4 regions of the Streptomyces sp. ActVer genome follow, and region 3 is predicted to be linked to each of the others. Evidence: riboswitches for the same ligand, from Rfam matches in the RefSeq annotation. Region 3 holds a riboswitch; each other region holds the start of a gene.
What was found. Region 3 has a riboswitch for cyclic di-AMP ahead of O3Q52_RS14825 (LysM peptidoglycan-binding domain-containing protein). Riboswitches for the same ligand answer to the same signal wherever they lie in the genome.
Positions count from the first base shown of each region.

Region 1 (4,203 bases), on a different contig from region 3:
ACAGCGGGTCCTCGATGGAGACGAGCGGGTAGGCCGCGACGAGCTCCTCGTAGTACTCCGTCATCTCGGCGGCTGAGCGCTCCTTGCCCTCGAAGAGGTACTTGCCGTCCTTGTAGAACTCGGAGGCGGCGACGTCGAGCGCGAGGGCGACCTGCTGGCCGGGGATGTAACCGGCCTCCTTGATCGCGTCGAGGATCAGGTCCAGGGCCTCGCGGTTGGAGCCGAGGTTCGGGGCGAAGCCGCCCTCGTCGCCGAGGCCGGTGGACAGACCGCGGCTCTTCAGCACCTTCTTGAGGGTGTGGTAGACCTCGGCGCCCCAGCGCACGGCCTCGGAGAAGGACTCCGCGCCGATCGGGGCGATCATGAACTCCTGGATGTCGACGTTGGAGTCGGCGTGCGACCCACCGTTGAGGATGTTCATCATCGGGACCGGCAGCAGGTGCGCGTTCGGTCCGCCCAGGTAGCGGAAGAGGGGGAGGTCGGACGCCTCGGACGCGGCGTGGGCGACGGCGAGCGAGACGCCGAGGATGGCGTTGGCGCCGAGCGAGCCCTTGTTGTCGGTGGCGTCCAGGTCGATCATGGCCTGGTCGATGAGGCGCTGCTCGGTGGCGTCGTAGCCGACGAGCTCCGGGCCGAGCTGCTCGATGACGGCGAGGACGGCCTTCTCGACACCCTTGCCGAGGTAGCGGTTGGGGTCTCCGTCACGGAGCTCAACAGCCTCGAAGGCACCGGTGGAGGCGCCGGACGGAACGGCGGCACGACCCGTGCTGCCGTCGTCGAGGCCGACCTCGACCTCGACCGTGGGGTTGCCTCGGGAGTCCAGGATTTCCCGGGCTACGACGACGTCGATGGACGGCACGAGCATCTCCTTATGGGATGTGACGCAAGCTGTTCCGGGCCGAAGGCCCGGTTGGGCGCGGACCTGTGGTGGCCCCGCGGCATGAGCCTAACCGGCTGCCGGGGATCGGCCAGCCCTCGACCGCCTCCTGGACAGAACCGAGAGTAAATTGTTTCCGAACGGAACAAAGCGAGGGGGAAGCGAGGGGGAAGCGCGGGAAAGAAAAAGCCCCGCTCCGGTGCGTACGGGGGAACACGCACCGGAGCGGGGAGCCCGTGGGGGACGGGGGTGGCCCTCACGAGGCCTCCACTATGGGGGACACGGATGTGAGGGCGCTGTGGTTCAGCCGCGATTCGATCGTGGGCCGGGGATCCGGCCGATCCGGAGATCCCGCCGAGGCTGAGCGGCCAGGGCCTCGGCCGGGACGTGACATCCGGACGATCGAAGTGGGGGTCGCGGCCGACGGGTGTCAGCTGAGGTGCAGCTGCTGGCCCGGGAAGATGAAGTCGGCGTCGTCGACGATGTCGTCGTTCAGCTTGTACAGCTTCGCCCAGCCACCCTTGACGTTCTTCTTCTCGGCGATCTCGCTGAGGGTGTCACCCTTGACGACCTTGTACTCGCCGTCGCCCTTCTTGACCTTCTTGCCGGTCGGGGTCTCGACGGTCTTCTTCGCGGTCGAGCGCTCCTGGGAACGCGAGGCGCGCTCCTCGGAGGACTTGGTGCTCTGCTGCTGCGACTGCGAGGTGCTCTGGCCGGAGTTGCCCGAGTTCGAGGGAGCCGGGGCACCACCGGTCGAGGCGCCGGACAGACCCACGCCACAGCTCGGCCAGGCACCCTTGCCCTGGCCCGCGAGGACCTTCTCGGCGATGGCTATCTGCTGGGACTTGGAGGCCTGGTTGGCGGTGGAGGCGTACGCCGAGCCGCCGTACGCGGCCCAGGTGGAGGCCGAGAACTGCAGGCCGCCGTAGTAGCCGTTGCCGGTGTTGATCGACCAGTCGCCGCCGGACTCGCACTGGGCGACGGCGTCCCACTCGGAGGTGGTGGCGGCGGAGGCTCCCGTGGCGCCCATCAGCGGGACGGCGACGGCCGCGGTGGTGACACCGGCGAGCGTGGCGATACGGGTGGCCTTGGACGGGCGGCGGTGCTTGCCCTTGCCGGAAAGCAGCATGAAGTGATCCCCTCACCGACGCCTGCGAGGTGAGCTGTCGGGTTCGGGCCGAGTGAGTTGCCCGGCCGCGCGACACTGCTGTCACGCGGCTTAACCCCAAGCCGTACCTGGCCTCAACGACCGGGTCCGGCACTTACCTTGGGTCCCCCGCTCCTGCCTACGGCGCTTGACGCGACGACTGTTCCCGTACGGCCGCTGGCAGGATTCGGCGTTGCGACCGTCGGGGCTCACCAGTGGCGAGCGGTCACGACCGTAGACACGCGATCCGCCGAATTTCAAAGACGATCAGGCTCTTGAGATCCATGTCTCACTTTCACCAAATCGGACATTCAGTGCGAACTGCCGCTGTTTTTCGCCCGATTCGACGCCTTGATGACCACATGGCACATCGCGCGGACGCTACTTGTCCGCCGTCTGCAGGCCGTCCACATCGAGGCTCTGACCGGGGATGATGAAGTCCGGGTCGTCGCCGATGGCTTCCTTGTTCTCGGCGTAGAGCGCCCGCCATCCACCCTCGACGCCAAGGGAGTCGGCGATCCCCCAGAGACTGTCGCCGGAACGCACGGCGTACGAGCCCTCGGCGGCGACGCGCGACTCACTGTCGCTGCGCGAGGCGTGCCGGCCGGCGGAGTCGTCCGCGCGGGAGTCGGTGGCGCCCTCGTCGGCACCGTCGCCTCGGTGACGGCCGGAGCCGGTGTCTTCCGTTCCGGAACCCTCGGCCGAAGCCTCCCCCCTCTGGGACGACTTGTCCGGGTCGTCACTCTTTGCGGTGGCATCCGTGGAGGAGCTGTCGGAATCCTGTGAGTCGGCGCTGTCGCCGCTACCGCTGGACGAGTCGGACGAACCGGATGAACCAGATGTGTCGGACTTGGTCCCGTTGCTGTTGTCCCCCATACCCAAGCCGGACAACGGGGTCGGCGAGTCGTCCGCGACCCCCGTGTCGACGTCGGCCGAGCCGGAGTTCTGCGTCAGACCCGCGACGAGACCGCAGGTCGCCCAGGCGCTCGTGCCCTGCTTCGCGAGGATCTTCTCGGCGACGGCTATCTGCTGCGAGCGGCTGGCCTGGTCGGCGCTCGGCGCGTAGTCGAGGCCGCCGTTGTCCTCCCAGGTCTCCTGGGTCATCTGGAGGCCGCCGTAGTACCCGTTGCCGGAGTTCGCGCTCCACGAGCCGCCGCTCTCGCACTCCGCGACCGCGTCCCAGGTGGTTCCGCTTGCGGCGCTCGCGCCGGTCGCACCGAGCAGAGGGATCGCGATGGCCGACCCGGTCACGCCCGCCGCGACGAGGAGAGCCGGAGCCTGACGGGGGCGACGGTGACGACCGTTCCCGGAGAGCATGCGGTTGCCTTTCGCGTGACAGCAAGGAGTGCGCACAGCGCACAGCCGACGACTGCGCTTGTGACTGCTGCGGCAGGTGGGACCGGCCGCATTGATGGGTGAACGTATAGGCAGTCGAACTCTTGTCACAAGTCGATGCAGCGCAGATAACGTGAAGATCACAACTTGACGGAGTCTCATGTTCCGTCGACTCCGTCTGCTAGCTGCCCGCTAGTCCGTACGCACCTTCCCGGAAGGGGCGAACTCCACCGGAAGCGTGCGCAATCCGCGCATGATGAGCCCTCCGCGCCATCGCAAATCGGCGGAATCGCCCGCGAGTTGCAGGTCGGGGAGGCGCGTGAGGAGCGTGGCCAGCGCGGTCTGGCCCTCCAGCCGGGCGAGGGGTGCGCCGAGGCAGTAATGGATGCCGTGGCCGTAACCGAGGTGTTGGTTGTCACGGCGGGAGAGGTCCAGGGTGTCGGGCTGGTCGAACCGGGCGGGGTCGCGGTCGGCGGCGGCGAGCACGACGAGTACGGGGTCGCCTGCGGCGATGTCCTGCCCGCCGATGCTCAGCGGCTCGGTGGCGAACCGCCACGTGGCCAGTTCCACGGGTCCGTCGTAGCGGAGCAGTTCCTCGACTCCGGTCGCGAGAAGGTCCGTACGGCCGGCCGCGAGGGAGTCCTGGAGCCGCTGCCGCTGCTCGGGGTGGGTGAGCAGCGCGTACGTGCCGTTGCCGATCAGGTTCACGGTCGTCTCGAAACCGGCGAACAGGAGGATGAAGGCCATCGCGGCGGCCTCGTTCTCGGTGAGGTGCTCGCCGTGGTCGGAGGCCCTGATGAGACCGGAGAGGAGGTCCTCGCCCGGCGCGGGCGCCTCCGTCAGT
Region 1 is NZ_JAPWHT010000339.1:5,467-9,669, reverse strand. Features, by position in the region: gene eno (phosphopyruvate hydratase) at 1-859, opposite strand, end outside; gene O3Q52_RS38175 (transglycosylase family protein) at 1,308-2,006, opposite strand; cyclic di-AMP (ydaO/yuaA leader) riboswitch at 2,011-2,181, opposite strand; gene O3Q52_RS38170 (transglycosylase family protein) at 2,406-3,341, opposite strand; gene O3Q52_RS38165 (cytochrome P450) at 3,552-4,203, opposite strand, start outside.
Region 1: it holds a riboswitch for cyclic di-AMP, as region 3 does, so the genes downstream of both, O3Q52_RS38175 (transglycosylase family protein) here and O3Q52_RS14825 (LysM peptidoglycan-binding domain-containing protein) in region 3, are expected to answer to the same signal.

Region 2 (4,203 bases), on a different contig from region 3:
GCCGCCTGTCGATCCGGCCTGGCGGACCAGGCGGCAATACCTCTGCCCCAGTACGCGCTCGCGCTCACATCCACGCTCAAGCTCACGCCGACCGAGAGGGAAGAAGCGATGAAAGCAGGGCTCAGGAAGAAGATGGCCACGGCGGTCGCGGCCGCGTCCGCCATGGCGGCACTCGTCGTGGCGACCCCGGGCACCAGCCACGCGGCGACACCCAGCCTGCCGGCGTTCGGCATCTCGGCCGACGGCAGGCTGATGGCGTATTTCACCACCGACAGACCCGACGTGCTCAACTGGTTCAGGGTCATCAACGGGCTCGTCGGCGACACCGCGGTCATCGGGATCGACTTCCGCGTACAGAACGGTCTGATGTACGCCGTCGGCAACCAGGGCGGCGTCTACACGGTCAAGACCCCGCCCGCCGTCCCGGACGTGCAGGTCACCAAGGTCTCGCAGCTCAGCGTCCCGTTGCAGGGCACGAACTTCGGTGTCGACTTCAACCCCGCGGCCGACCGGCTCCGGATCATCAGCGACACCGGTCAGAACCTGGCGCACAACCTCGCCAACAGCAGCACCGCCACGAACACCCCGCTGACCACGGACGGGGCGACGACCCGCGGCGTCACCGGCGCCGCCTACACCAACAACGACCTCAACTCGGCCACCGCGACCACGCTGTTCGACATCAACACGACCTCGGACCAGGTCGTCATCCAGTCACCGCCCGCCAACGGCCTGCTGGTCGCGACCGGTTCGCTCGGCTTCGACGCCGGTGCCAACGCGGGCTTCGACATCTTCAGCGACCTGAGCGCGGGCAAGACCATCTCGAACACGGCCTTCGCCGCCCTCACCCCGGCCGGTGCCTCGACGACGACGCTCTACACCGTCGACGTACTCACCGGAGCCACGACCGACGTGTACCCGTTCCCGATACCCATCACCGACATCGCCGTCGCGCTCGACGCGGGCTGACCCGACCGCGGACCGGCCGTCTCCGTCACGAGACGATCAGGGGCCGTATCGGTCGGCGCCTCGCGCGCGTTCCGATACGGCCTCCGGGTCAGGTACGGCTCCGGGTCAGGCAGGCCGGATCACGCTGTGGATCGCCGGCTCGCCGGCCCAGTGGATCGACTCCTCGCGGATGGCCGCCCCCGGGCTCGGCGCGTGGACCATCATGCCGTTGCCGCTGTAGATGCCGACGTGGCCGACGTGTCCGTGGAAGAGGACCAGGTCGCCGAGACGGATGTCGGAGAGGGGGACCGCCATACCGGCGGTCGCCTGATCGTTCACGGTACGCGGGAGTGCGACCCCGGCCGCTTTCCAGGCCGCCTGGGTGAGGCTTGAGCAGTCGTACGAGCCCGGCCCCATCGCTCCCCAGACACAGGGCTTGCCGATCTGCTCACGGGCGAAGTCGACGGCTGTCGCGGCCTTCCCGCCGTATCCGGGGGTCGGTCCGGCGTATCCCGGGGTCGACCCACCGCTGTATGCCGAGGTCGCAACGCCGTAGCCGGGGGTCGGAGTGCCGTACCCCGGGTTCGCGGCGCCGTCCGAACCGATGGGCAGGCCCGTGCCGATCGGCGTACGGGTGTCGATGGGCGGAGCCATACCGAACGACAGGTCCGGGCCCATGGGCAGATCCATGCCGATCGACGGAGCCGGAGCGATTGACGGAGCGACTGCCGGAGTCGGGGCCGGAGCAGCGGGCAGCCCCATGCCGAACGTCAGGTCCGGGCCGCCCAGGGCGTCGACGGCCGGTTCCATGCCGAAACCGGCCGACAGCGGCTGCGCCTGCGGCTGCCACCATTCGGCCTCGGCCTGGCGGTAGCCCTGCCCCTCGGTGGTGGCCCAGACGGTCTCCGCCGGAGGGGGTTCGATGGCCGCCACCGGCGCGCTCCGCCGGGCGGTGTGCGCGGAGAGCAGCTCACGGGCCTTCGCGAGCTTGCTCTGGTTCCGCTGTTTGGAGGTCTTCAGCGACTGCCGCGGATCGGCTGCGGTCGCGGGCAGGATCGCGGTGGCCTCCTGTCGCGCCTGCGGCACGGCCGGCAGCGCGGCGATGGGTCCTGCGGTCAACTCCGCCACGGGTCGGGCGGTTGTCGCGGTGCCGGGTCCGGCGGTCAGCTCCAGGAGGGGTTTGCCCGCCCCTTCCAGCGCACGGTCGGGCGAGCGGTCGGGTGACCGGTCGGCCGGACGGTCACCGGGGCTCTTGGGCCGCGTCGCGGCCGGGCCGCGGTCCGGCGTCCTGTCGGGCGGCAGCACGGCGGGAATGAGGGGCCCCAGTTGCGAACGCCCCACGTCGAACCACTGCTTGGCGCGGTCGCTCAGAACGGGATCGGCGGCGGCGACCGTGTCGGCACGCTCACGCCCCGTGTCGGGCCCGGGTGCCATACGCTCGCGCGGCCGCCCCGAGTTCATCGCCCGGGTCGCGTTGTAGTTCCCGCTGACGGTCTCCGCCTGGTCGTAGAGGCTGCTGATCCGCTGCTGGACCTCTTCGCGACTGGGCCCGTCGTCCCCTCTTGCCGGCGATGCGGGCGAGGAACCGCCGGCCGAGGAGTAGAGGTCCACTGAGGTGGCGGCCGCCGTCGCGAGGGCGGGCCGGGGTATGCCCGGGAGGTTGCTGCCTCCGGGGCGCGGGGTTCGTTCCGGCGCGATGGGAGCCGTACTCCTTCCGTGCTCCGCCTACCGAGTTAGCTGTCGGGTTCGGGCGAGGAATCCGGAAGGTATGCCCTACGGCCCTTGCCCTGTCGGGCGGTTGGGCCGATTCACCCCAAAGTTCGGTTGGGTCCCCGGTTCCGGTCGCCGCGAGGGCCACCGGATTCGGCGGAGGCCGCGCGACCCGGCGAGGTTCACCGGAGGGAGTCGTGCGTCCTGTCCGTCAACTTAGCCAACATGTGCACCTCGTGTGAAGATTGAAGGGCGAAGTGTCCGATATATAACTGTGACCTTCGTCGTACCGGGTCGAGACATCGCCGGACTTCGACGACTTCTCACGGTTCGCCGATCCTGCTGCTTCCGCCCCTCCCGACTACTGCTCCAGCGAGAGGGCGAAGACATGGGCCCTGGACGACCCCGAGGGCGTGGTCAGGGTGATCGCGGTGAGCTGCTTGCGCGCGTCGAGCTCGATCACCTGGTGGAAGACGGCCGCCTTGGTGGCCGACGGCCCGGTGCGCGAGTGGATCTGACCGGTGATCACCGCCTCGGTCTCGCCGAACTCGGGGCCGGACGCCAGCCAGTTGGTCAGCGCGATCGGCGCGGCCTCGCTCGTTCCGTCGGCGTACCGGACCACCGCGGGGACGGTCACGGCCGCCGTGTCGCCCGAGCCCAGCACGTGCAGCTTCGTGAACGCCCGTTGCGCGCCCTGCGAGACGGTGATCTCCTGCCCTGCCGCCACGAGGTTGTTGTTCGTTCCCTCGCTGCCGTTGGTGAAGAGGAAGGCGATGCCGTTGTCCGTCGTCTGCCCGGTCTGCGGGAGTTGGGCCATGGGGTACGTACGGCCGGTGCCGTCGAAGTCCCCGTCGCCGTAGTACATCTCGGTGGTGATGCCGTCGTTGTCGAAGTGTCCGGTGAGGTCGAGCCGGGTGACGGTTCCGCTCTGCGGCGGTTCCGGCAGTCCCCACGGGTCGGCGGGCACGGTCACCTCCACCGGGGCGATCCGCAGGTCGGGCCGCGAGCCCGCCGGGTGGATCACCGCCTCCGCGTCGCGTGCCAGGTCCAGTTCGACGACGCCGTCGCCCAGGTCGCGCCAGGCGGGTGCGGGGCCGCCGACCCCGGCGACCGTGAGACGCCCGCGCAGGGAGTGGCGTACCCGGCAGGGCTCCCCGGCGAGGCTGCGTACGCGGACCCAGCGGGTGGTGCCGCCCCGGCGGACGGCGCTGACGAGGAACGCGCCCTGGGTGCGGAAGTCGTGCAGCGTGACGTCCCGCCAGGCACCCGGGACGGCCGGGAAGACGCGGATCGTGTCGCCCCAGCTCTGGCAGAGCATGTCGTGCAGGCTCTGCGCGGCGGACAGCGGTGTCTCGACGACCGGACCCGCCTCGTAGTACATGGTGTTGGGCTGTACGAAGCGGTCGACCAGCTCGCGTAAGTACGTCAGCGCGTCGTCGCCCCGGCCCATCTGGGCGGTGATGGAGGCGGCGCCGGTGAAGCTGTAGCCGCGCAGGGCGCCCTCGAAGCCGATCCAGTGGTTCAGCGACCGTTCGATCAGGTCCC
Region 2 is NZ_JAPWHT010000173.1:12,276-16,478, forward strand. Features, by position in the region: gene O3Q52_RS26410 (DUF4394 domain-containing protein) at 109-969, shown strand; gene O3Q52_RS26415 (C40 family peptidase) at 1,075-2,559, opposite strand; cyclic di-AMP (ydaO/yuaA leader) riboswitch at 2,655-2,827, opposite strand; gene O3Q52_RS26420 (Tat pathway signal sequence domain protein) at 3,020-4,203, opposite strand, start outside.
Region 2: it holds a riboswitch for cyclic di-AMP, as region 3 does, so the genes downstream of both, O3Q52_RS26415 (C40 family peptidase) here and O3Q52_RS14825 (LysM peptidoglycan-binding domain-containing protein) in region 3, are expected to answer to the same signal.

Region 3 (4,203 bases):
CGGCACTTCCTGGTCCGCCGGGTGCTAGGCCCTCTCGGCGCCTGGTGGCTGCGGGAGCGGTTCGAGGGGAAGGTGCAGGTGAGCGAGGTGTCGCGGATCGTCCGCTCCGGATCGGCGGGCGGCCATCCGGCCCTCGCCGTCCAGACCCTCGACGGACGCGTCGAGGAACTCTCCGCGGACCACGTCGTCGCCGCGACCGGATACCGCGTCGACCTCGCCTCGATGGACTTCCTCGGGCACGAACTGCGTACGGAACTGGCGGTGAGCCGGGGGACACCGAAGCTGGGTGCCGGGTTCAGGTCCTCGGTACCCGGGCTGTACTTCACGGGGCTGCCGGCGGCGGCTTCGTACGGTCCCGTGATGCGGTTCGTGTGCGGGACGGAGTTCGCCTCACCGAGGCTGGTCCGGCATCTGGTGGGGGCGCGCGGCTGAACGGAACCTCCGCTTCGTGCGCGTACGCATCAACGCGTCGCCGAAGCCGCCGAGCGGCGCGAAGGCCGCGCGCGAGCCGCGTCCACGGGGCGAGGCCGGGCACCGGGAGATGGGGCCCGGGGGCGGGCGACGGGCCGGTTGACCGGGGGCGGGGGAGCAGGCAGGGCATGGCCAACTGCTCCTCTTCGCCCGCGATTTGCCCCCGGGCGGCCGACGGATGGTGCCTGTGACGACCCCTGTGCCTGACGAGATACCGGACGACGTCCGGTTCCCGTCGAGTCGTTGGGGCGTTCGATCCGTATTCTCTGATCATGGCCGCACCGATTGCATATTCACTCATCGCCACTGACCTGGACGGGACGTTGTTGCGAGGCGACGACACTCTTTCGGACAGGTCACGCGCCGCGCTGGCGATGGCAATCGGGAGAGGTGCCAGGCACCTTGTGGTGACGGGGCGCCCGGCACCGCGCGTACGCCCCCTGCTGGACGAACTGGGCAGCCAGGGACTGGCGGTGTGCGGTCAGGGAGCGCAGTTGTACGACGCCGGCGCCGAGCGCATGGTCTGGTCGGTCACCCTCGACCGCGAGCTGGCCGAGACGGCGCTCGGCAAGATCGAGGCGGAGGTCGGGGACGTGTACGCCGCGGTCGACCAGGACGGTGTCGACGGACTCACGCTCATCGAGCCGGGGTACGAGATGCCGCACCCGACGCTCCCCGCGGTACGTGTCCTGCGCCGCGACGACCTCTGGACGGAACCCATCAGCAAGGTGCTGCTGCGCCATCCCCTGCTGTCCGACGACGAGTTGGCGTCCGCGGCCCGCGGAGCGGTCGGTTCCCTCGCCACGGTCACGATGTCCGGCCCCGGCACAGTCGAACTCCAGCCATGTGGCGTGACCAAGGCGACGGGTCTCGCCCTGGCGGCCGAACACCTCGGCCTCACTCCCGCCACGACGATCGCTTTCGGTGACATGCCCAACGACATCCCGATGTTCGACTGGGCGGCCCACGGCGTCGCGATGGCCAACGCCCACCCCGAACTCCGGGCGGTGGCCGACGAGGTGACCCTGTCGAACGAGGAGGACGGCATCGCGGTGGTACTGGAACGGCTCTTCGGCCCGCGGTCCTAGTTCTGCGTCAGGGTTCTGCGTCAGGAGAAAGCCGGGCGGCCCGCGGAGAGGTCGGTCTCCCTCGCCGCGGGCACACCCGGCACCAGCACGTCCGGCACCAGTACGTCCGGCATCGGTCGGCCCGATACCGGCCCGCTCAGTAGGCCCCGAAGACGTTGTCGATCGAGCCGTACCTCGCGGCGGCGTAGTTGCATGCCGCCGTGATGTTGGCGACCGGGTCGAAGGGGTCCATCGAGGTGCCGGCCACGTGGTAGGCGTTGAAGGTCGGGTCGATGGTCTGGAGGAGCCCCTTCGACGGCGTACCGGCCGCGGCGTTGGAGTCCCAGTTGTTCATGGCCTGCGGGTTGCCCGACGACTCGCGCATGATGTTGCGGTAGATGCCGTCGTACGACCCGGGGATGCCCTGCTGGGCCATGATGTCCAGCGACTCCCTGATCCAGCCGTCGAGGTCGTTCGTGTACGTCTTCGCGGCGGCGGGGGTGACGGCGGACGCGGTGGACGCCTTGGTCGCAGTGGCCGTCTTTGCGGAGGTTCGGGCGTTTTTCGTGCCGACTGTCAGCTTGAGGCCGGGGCGGATGACCGCCGGGTCGTCGCCGATGACCGCGCGGTTGGCCTTGTACAGGTTCTGCCAGCCGCCGCTCGTGGAGTGCTTCTTGGCGATCTTGGTCAGGGTGTCGCCCGAGACCACCTTGTACGTGACGAGCGAGACCTGCGGGACCGCGGCCGGTGCGGCCTGGGCGGCCTGCGTCGGCTGTGCGGCCTGGGCGCCGGTCGCGCCCACGATGGGGAGCGCGAGCGCGGCTCCGCCGGTTCCCGCGGCGACGATGCCACGCGTGAGGGTGTTCATTCTGGGGCGGCGGTGCTTGCCTCGTGCGGCCATGGCGCGTTTCCTCTCCGACGCCTGCGAGGTGAGCTGTCGGGTTCGGGCGGGAGCTGCCCGGCCGCATGCTGCACGCGGCTTCACCCCGAGCCGTTCCGGAATCCGGACCGGCGGCCTACCTGGGTCCCCCGCTCCTGCCGTACGCGAGTGAATGGGTGGTTGGGATCTCCGGGCGGCGGCAGGATTAGGCGGTCCATCCGGAGTGACGTGAACGTATGCGAGAGCACATGCCGTGAACAAGCCCAGAATTCACATGGAGATGTCATTTGCCTGTTCGGGGCAGATGGGAATTCTTGATCCATTCGGAAGGTGAAGTTCAACTTGCCTTGAGCAAAGGTGAATCGACCGGCTCGGCAAAGTGGCCGTCCCGGGCGGACGTGACCCAATTCACGTGCGCAGGTGGGGAATTAGGTGCGCTAGGTGCCTAATACGGGCAAGTCGGGCGGAGCCTGGATGTCCGCCCAGTCGGCATAAGAGGCTACTTGTCCAGAAACGTTCTCACTGCTCTTCAGGGTCCCGGAGGGTCAGCCTTCTGGGTTCCAGAGAGTCAGTACGTCACGCAGTTTCTGTCGGTGGCTGTCGATCCAGTTCCGGGGAAGATCGACGGGAACGCACACCGTGGCCATGGAAATCGTGTCGTCCTCCACGATCACCTCGGGGCAATCCCGTTCTCCCGTGAGCCGAATGGAAATCGACGGTCCTCGCTCCACCGTCATCCACGCGATGTCCTCGCCGCGGTCGAATGCGGCGTCCAGGGCGTGCCCCCAGGCCTCAAGTCGGCGGCGCCACAGAGCGAGTTCGAGGCGGCCACGGACGAAAGGCGTCTCCACGACGATCTCGGCCGCGAGGCCCGCCACCATTCGCGGGTGCCGGCCGAGGACCGTGATCCTGACCGAGTTGCCCTCCTCGTCGGCGAGGAGCGCGAGGTCCGTCGGGCCGGTGCGGTGGTCGGCCGGGAGATCGGCGTCGCAGAGGGCACATACGAAATGGGCGTCCTGTACGGAGTTCCACCCGGCGCAGGACGGGCAGCGGCGGTAGGTGATCGGGTGGGTGTAGCCGACGGTGTGGGCGCCGGTGCGGTCGATGCCCGCGCGGGTGAGGGCCGCCGCGAGCGACCGCCACGACTCGGGGTCGGGGCAGTAGCCGGTGGACTGGTTGCTGGCGTACGTGACCGCCCAGCCGGACGAGGTCCGCGCAAAGCCCAACTCCCCGGCGGCGCACACCGGTTTCCCGTCCGCGCAGGCCACGTGCTCGGAGCGGCGCGGGGCCAGGAGCAGGGTCAGGGAGGCGTCGACGACGAAGGTGAACGGCTCGTCGAGTTCGTCGGCGGGGCGGGCGGACAGGAAGGCGTCGAGGTCGGCCGGGGTCCGGATCCGGGCACCGCCCCCGCCGGGCCGGACGGCCTCCCTTATGTCTTCGGGCCCCACATAGGCGTATGCGGTCATGGGGTCCCTACATACGCGTTTGCGGTCGTGGGGTCCACGTACGCCTTCGCCGTCATTCGGGGAGCGTACGAGTTCACCCCGCGGTCCGCGGAATCCTTTTCTCCCAGGTGCGGTGGAACACCACCTCGTCACCGTCCTTGCAGATCACCTCGTTCGAGGTGATGAAGTCCGCCTCGTCGCAGGTGGTTTCGGAGTGCGCCTCGACGCTCGCGTCCCACGGCAGGTCCGGCCGGTGCAGCCGGACGAACCAGTCCGAGCGGGCGCGGGCCGACAGCGGGTCCGACTCGACGATCGTGTACGTGTCCAGGGCCTCCTCGGT
Region 3 is NZ_JAPWHT010000073.1:9,092-13,294, reverse strand. Features, by position in the region: gene O3Q52_RS14835 (NAD(P)-binding domain-containing protein) at 1-432, shown strand, start outside; gene O3Q52_RS14830 (HAD family hydrolase) at 744-1,559, shown strand; gene O3Q52_RS14825 (LysM peptidoglycan-binding domain-containing protein) at 1,696-2,439, opposite strand; cyclic di-AMP (ydaO/yuaA leader) riboswitch at 2,443-2,607, opposite strand; gene O3Q52_RS14820 (DUF5959 family protein) at 2,964-3,884, opposite strand; gene O3Q52_RS14815 (CocE/NonD family hydrolase) at 3,958-4,203, opposite strand, start outside.

Region 4 (4,203 bases), on a different contig from region 3:
CGCCCCTCGTCGTGGGGGAGCCGGACGCGCCCCGGCTGTTCGGACCCGGCGACTACCCGGGCGGCCCCCGCAACCGGCTGCGGCTGGTCGAGACGCGGCCCGTGGGGGACGTCGTCCTCATGCGGTACGTCCCCACCGCGCCCGGCACCGGGAACGTACCCTCCGCCGCCGACCACCGATGGCTCGCGCTCGCCTGCGAACTGGCCGCCGAGTGTCCGCCCTCGCGGACCGCGTTCAGCGTCGGCGCGGTCGTCGTCGCGGCCGACGGTACGGAGCTGGCCCGGGGGTACTCCCGAGAGGCTGACCCTGTGTCGCACGCGGAGGAGGCCGCGCTCGCCAAGGTCGAGCCGGGTGATCCGCGGCTCGCGGCCGCCACCGTCTACAGCAGCCTGGAGCCGTGCGCCCGCCGCGCGTCCCGGCCCGCGCCCTGCGCCCGGCTGATCCTCGACGCGGGCGTACGCAGGGTCGTGACCGCCTGGCGGGAGCCGGACACCTTCGTGGCGGGCGCGGACGGGAGCGGGCTGCTGGCCGCGTCCGGCGCCGACGTCCTGGTGCTCCCGGAGTACGAGGCCGACGCGAAGGCCCCCAACCGTCATCTGGCCTGACCGGCGCGTTTCCCGTCGGTACGGCCGACGGGCAGGGCCGACCCGTATCGCCGATCGTCATTTTTCGTACCAAACCACCCGGTGAAGCGCGGGCGAAGTTAACGCGTGTGCTTCGGGTCCCGCAGATGGCGTACAGTGGTCTTAACGACGCGGGGTGGAGCAGCTCGGTAGCTCGCTGGGCTCATAACCCAGAGGTCGCAGGTTCAAATCCTGTCCCCGCTACTGAAGGCCCGAGGCCGGAATCCGATCAAGGATTCCGGCCTCAGGTGTTTTCCCGGGTGTTTTCTTCAGGCGCTTTCCCGGGTGTTCCCAGGTGGCTTCACCCGCCCGGTCCTCGTCCGCTCGCCCGCCACCCCCGCTCCCGGAAGCCTGGACAGGTGGAGGAGCAGGAGTCGGTGCGGGTCGAGCCCGTGGACGTCGAGCCCGTGGAGAGGACCGCCTCGTACCAGCGCACCCTCGTCCGCGTGCTGCCGGCGCTGCTGATCGTCGCCGGTGTCTGTTACGACCTCCTCACCCCGCAGGACTTCACCGCGGCTCCCTTCTTCACGGCCGCGGTGCTCATCGCCGCACCCCTCTTCTCGCTCGGCGCCACGGTGTGGACGGGAATCGCGGCGACCGTGGGCATGGCTCTCGTGCATCTCAAGTTCGCCTTCGACGCGGGTGCGGTCACAGAGGTCCTCACCGTGGCCACGGCCGCCGTGCTCGCCGTCGGCATCAACCGGCTCGTGGGACGCGGCAACGCGCGCCTCGCCACCGCCCGCGAGATCGCGGAGGCCGCCCAGCGGGCCGTACTGCCCGAACCGGCCGCGCGGATCGGCGGTCTTGAGATCGCGGCACGGTACGAGGCCGCGCAGGAGGGCGCGTTCATCGGGGGCGACCTGTACGCCGTGCAGGACACCCCGCACGGCGTACGGCTCCTCGTGGGCGACGTACGGGGCAAGGGCATGGGGGCGGTCGGCGTCGTCGCCGTACTCATCGGGGCCTTCCGGGAGGCCGCCGAGCAGGAGGCCAGCCTGGAGGCGGTCGCGCAGCGGCTGGAGCGGGCGCTCGCGCGCGAAGGTGTCCGGCGCGACATCATCGCGGTCTTCGAGGACTTCACCACCGCCGTGCTCGCCGAGATCCCGCACGGCACCCCGGTCGTACGCCTCGTGAACCGCGGCCACCCCGGGCCCCTCCTGCTGTACGGCGACGGAGAGGTACGTACGCTCGCCGCGCCGGAGCCCGCGCTGCCGCTCGGGACCGGGGAGTTGGGGGCCTGGCCCGACCGAGGACAGGAGGAGGAGTTCCCCGGCGGGGCCATGCTGCTCTTCCACACGGACGGGCTCTCCGAGGCGCGGGACCGGCGAGACGTCTTCTACGATCCGGCGCGACGGCTGTCCGGGCGGGTCTTTCCCGGGCCCGACGCGTTGCTCACCGCGGTACTGGACGACGTCCTGCGGCACACCGGGGGCGGGGCGACCGACGACATGGCTCTGCTTGCGGTGCGGCGGCCGTGAGGGCGCAGTCGTGAGGGCACGGTCGTGGTGATTGCGTGACGGTCGTGAGTGCGGCGGCCGTGAGATGCGTCGCTCTTTCGGAGACCCATGTCACTGCTGGTAGTCGAACGGCGTCCCTCCGCTCAACAGCTGACGCACCATCAACAGGACTCCTGTTCCTGAATGTCGATCAACTCGCCCGATTTACCCCGCTCGTGACCTGTAAGTCCGGGCCAAGGGTCGTAACGATCATCAGGAACAGCTTGGAATCCGGTGCCCGGGTCTATTAACGTTCGATAACGCAGCGCGGTCGTCCCAGCCGTCACAAGAGTCGGCTCCGTGCGCACGCGCCGAATCCCGCAAGGGAACCGGGGAACCATCACTTGGGGTGAATCGCTCGTCTTCGCGGTGTAGCGCACCGCGGTTGACGCGCGTAGGAGACCTTCCTGCTCCGAACCCGTCAGCTAACCCGGTAGGCGAGAAGGAAGGAAAGGAGTGCGCCCACGTGGCGTCCAACCGGTCTGCCCTCACACCCTCGTTCGTTCCGGATGAGTTGACGGGTGAGTCCTCGGGTGAGAAGAAGCCCGACACATTCGCCTACGGCGCTCGTAAGGACGAGGAGACGTGGGAGGTCTGGAATCCCAGCGCGGAGACCGTCCTTCCGGTCCGCGGCCGGCACCGCGTCGCCAAGCAGCGCGGCGGCGGACTCGCCCGTAGCTCGACCGTTCTGGGCGTCGGTGTCATAGCCGCCGTCGGTGCGGGTGGCATGGCCACCGCGCAGACCGGCAAGCCCCCGGTGTCGATCTCGATCCCCGACCTGCCGAACGTCGGCTCGCCGTTCTCGGACGACGACGCCCCCGAGGGCTCCAGCACCCCGATCACCGCCGTCGGCCTCACCGCTGCCGACGCCGAGCAGGGCAACTCGGATGCCGGCGAGGCCCTGCGCGCCCGCATCATGCTCCAGGCCGAGCAGCAGCAGGACCAGGTGGACCGCGAGGCCCAGGAGGCCGCCGAGGCCGCCGCCGCGAAGAAGGCAGCCACGCTGGCCGCCAAGGAGAGGGACGCCGCCGAGGCCAAGGTCGCCGCCGCCAAGAAGAAGGCCGACCAGGAGGCCAAGGAGAAGGCCGAGGCCGCGCGCCTCGCCGAGCTCGCCAAGCAGTTCACGCTGCCCACCTCCTCGTACACGATCACCTCGACCTACGGTCAGACCGGCTCGCTGTGGTCCTCCGGCCAGCACACGGGTCTGGACTTCGCCTCTCCCACGGGTACGCCGATCAAGGCCGTTTCCAGCGGCACGATCAAGGAAGCGGGCTGGAGCGGGTCGTACGGCTACCGCACGATCCTGGAGCTCGAAGACGGTACGGAGCTGTGGTTCGCCCACCAGTCGTCGATCAGCGTGAGCGCCGGGCAGAAGGTCAGCACGGGTGACGTCATCGGCCGCGTGGGCGCGACCGGCAACGTCACCGGGGCGCACCTCCACCTTGAGGTCTACACCAGCGGTGGCGACGGCATCGACCCGATGGCGTGGCTGCGGGGCAAGGGGCTCACCCCGTAAGAAGGGTCTGAGAGGTTCCTGGGTGCGGAATACGGCCGTCCGGTACGGCCGTTGACCCACCCATGACCTCTCTCCGCAAGCTGGGTTCGTCCGACCTGGAAGTTTTTCCGCTCTCCCTCGGCGGCAACGTCTTCGGCTCCTCACCGGCAAGTACCGGGCGGGTGCCGTCGTCGACAGCGCGCGGGCCGGGTCCGCGGGTGCGCATCTGGAGTCGGAGCGGGGGCCGCGGGTGCTGGCCGCGCTCGACGAGGTCGCGCGGGAGCGTGGGGTCGAGGCCGCCACCGTGGCTCTGGCCTGGCTGGCGTCCCGGCCGACCGTCGTCGCGCCCATCGCCAGCGCTCGTACGGTGGAGCAGCTTCCGGCGTTGCTGGGGGTGGCCGGGCTTGTCCTCACGGAGGGGGAGTTGGGGAGGCTGACCTCGGCTTCTGGCTGAGGGGCGGGGCGGGACTGGGGGTGGGGTTTCGTCTGGGGTGGGGGTGCGGTTGCGCTCTTGGGTTCGTGTTGTGGTTTGGGGCTGCGCCTATTAAGAGCGGTACGGGTTGTACGTGTACTGCGTTGGCGCTGGGTA
Region 4 is NZ_JAPWHT010000407.1:3,935-8,137, forward strand. Features, by position in the region: gene O3Q52_RS41730 (dihydrofolate reductase family protein) at 1-605, shown strand, start outside; tRNA gene O3Q52_RS41735 (tRNA-Met) at 754-827, shown strand; gene O3Q52_RS41740 (PP2C family protein-serine/threonine phosphatase) at 983-2,101, shown strand; cyclic di-AMP (ydaO/yuaA leader) riboswitch at 2,419-2,574, shown strand; gene O3Q52_RS41745 (M23 family metallopeptidase) at 2,586-3,635, shown strand; partial or broken gene O3Q52_RS41750 (aldo/keto reductase) at 3,775-4,068, shown strand; gene O3Q52_RS41755 (PrsW family intramembrane metalloprotease) at 4,159-4,203, opposite strand, start outside.
Region 4: it holds a riboswitch for cyclic di-AMP, as region 3 does, so the genes downstream of both, O3Q52_RS41745 (M23 family metallopeptidase) here and O3Q52_RS14825 (LysM peptidoglycan-binding domain-containing protein) in region 3, are expected to answer to the same signal.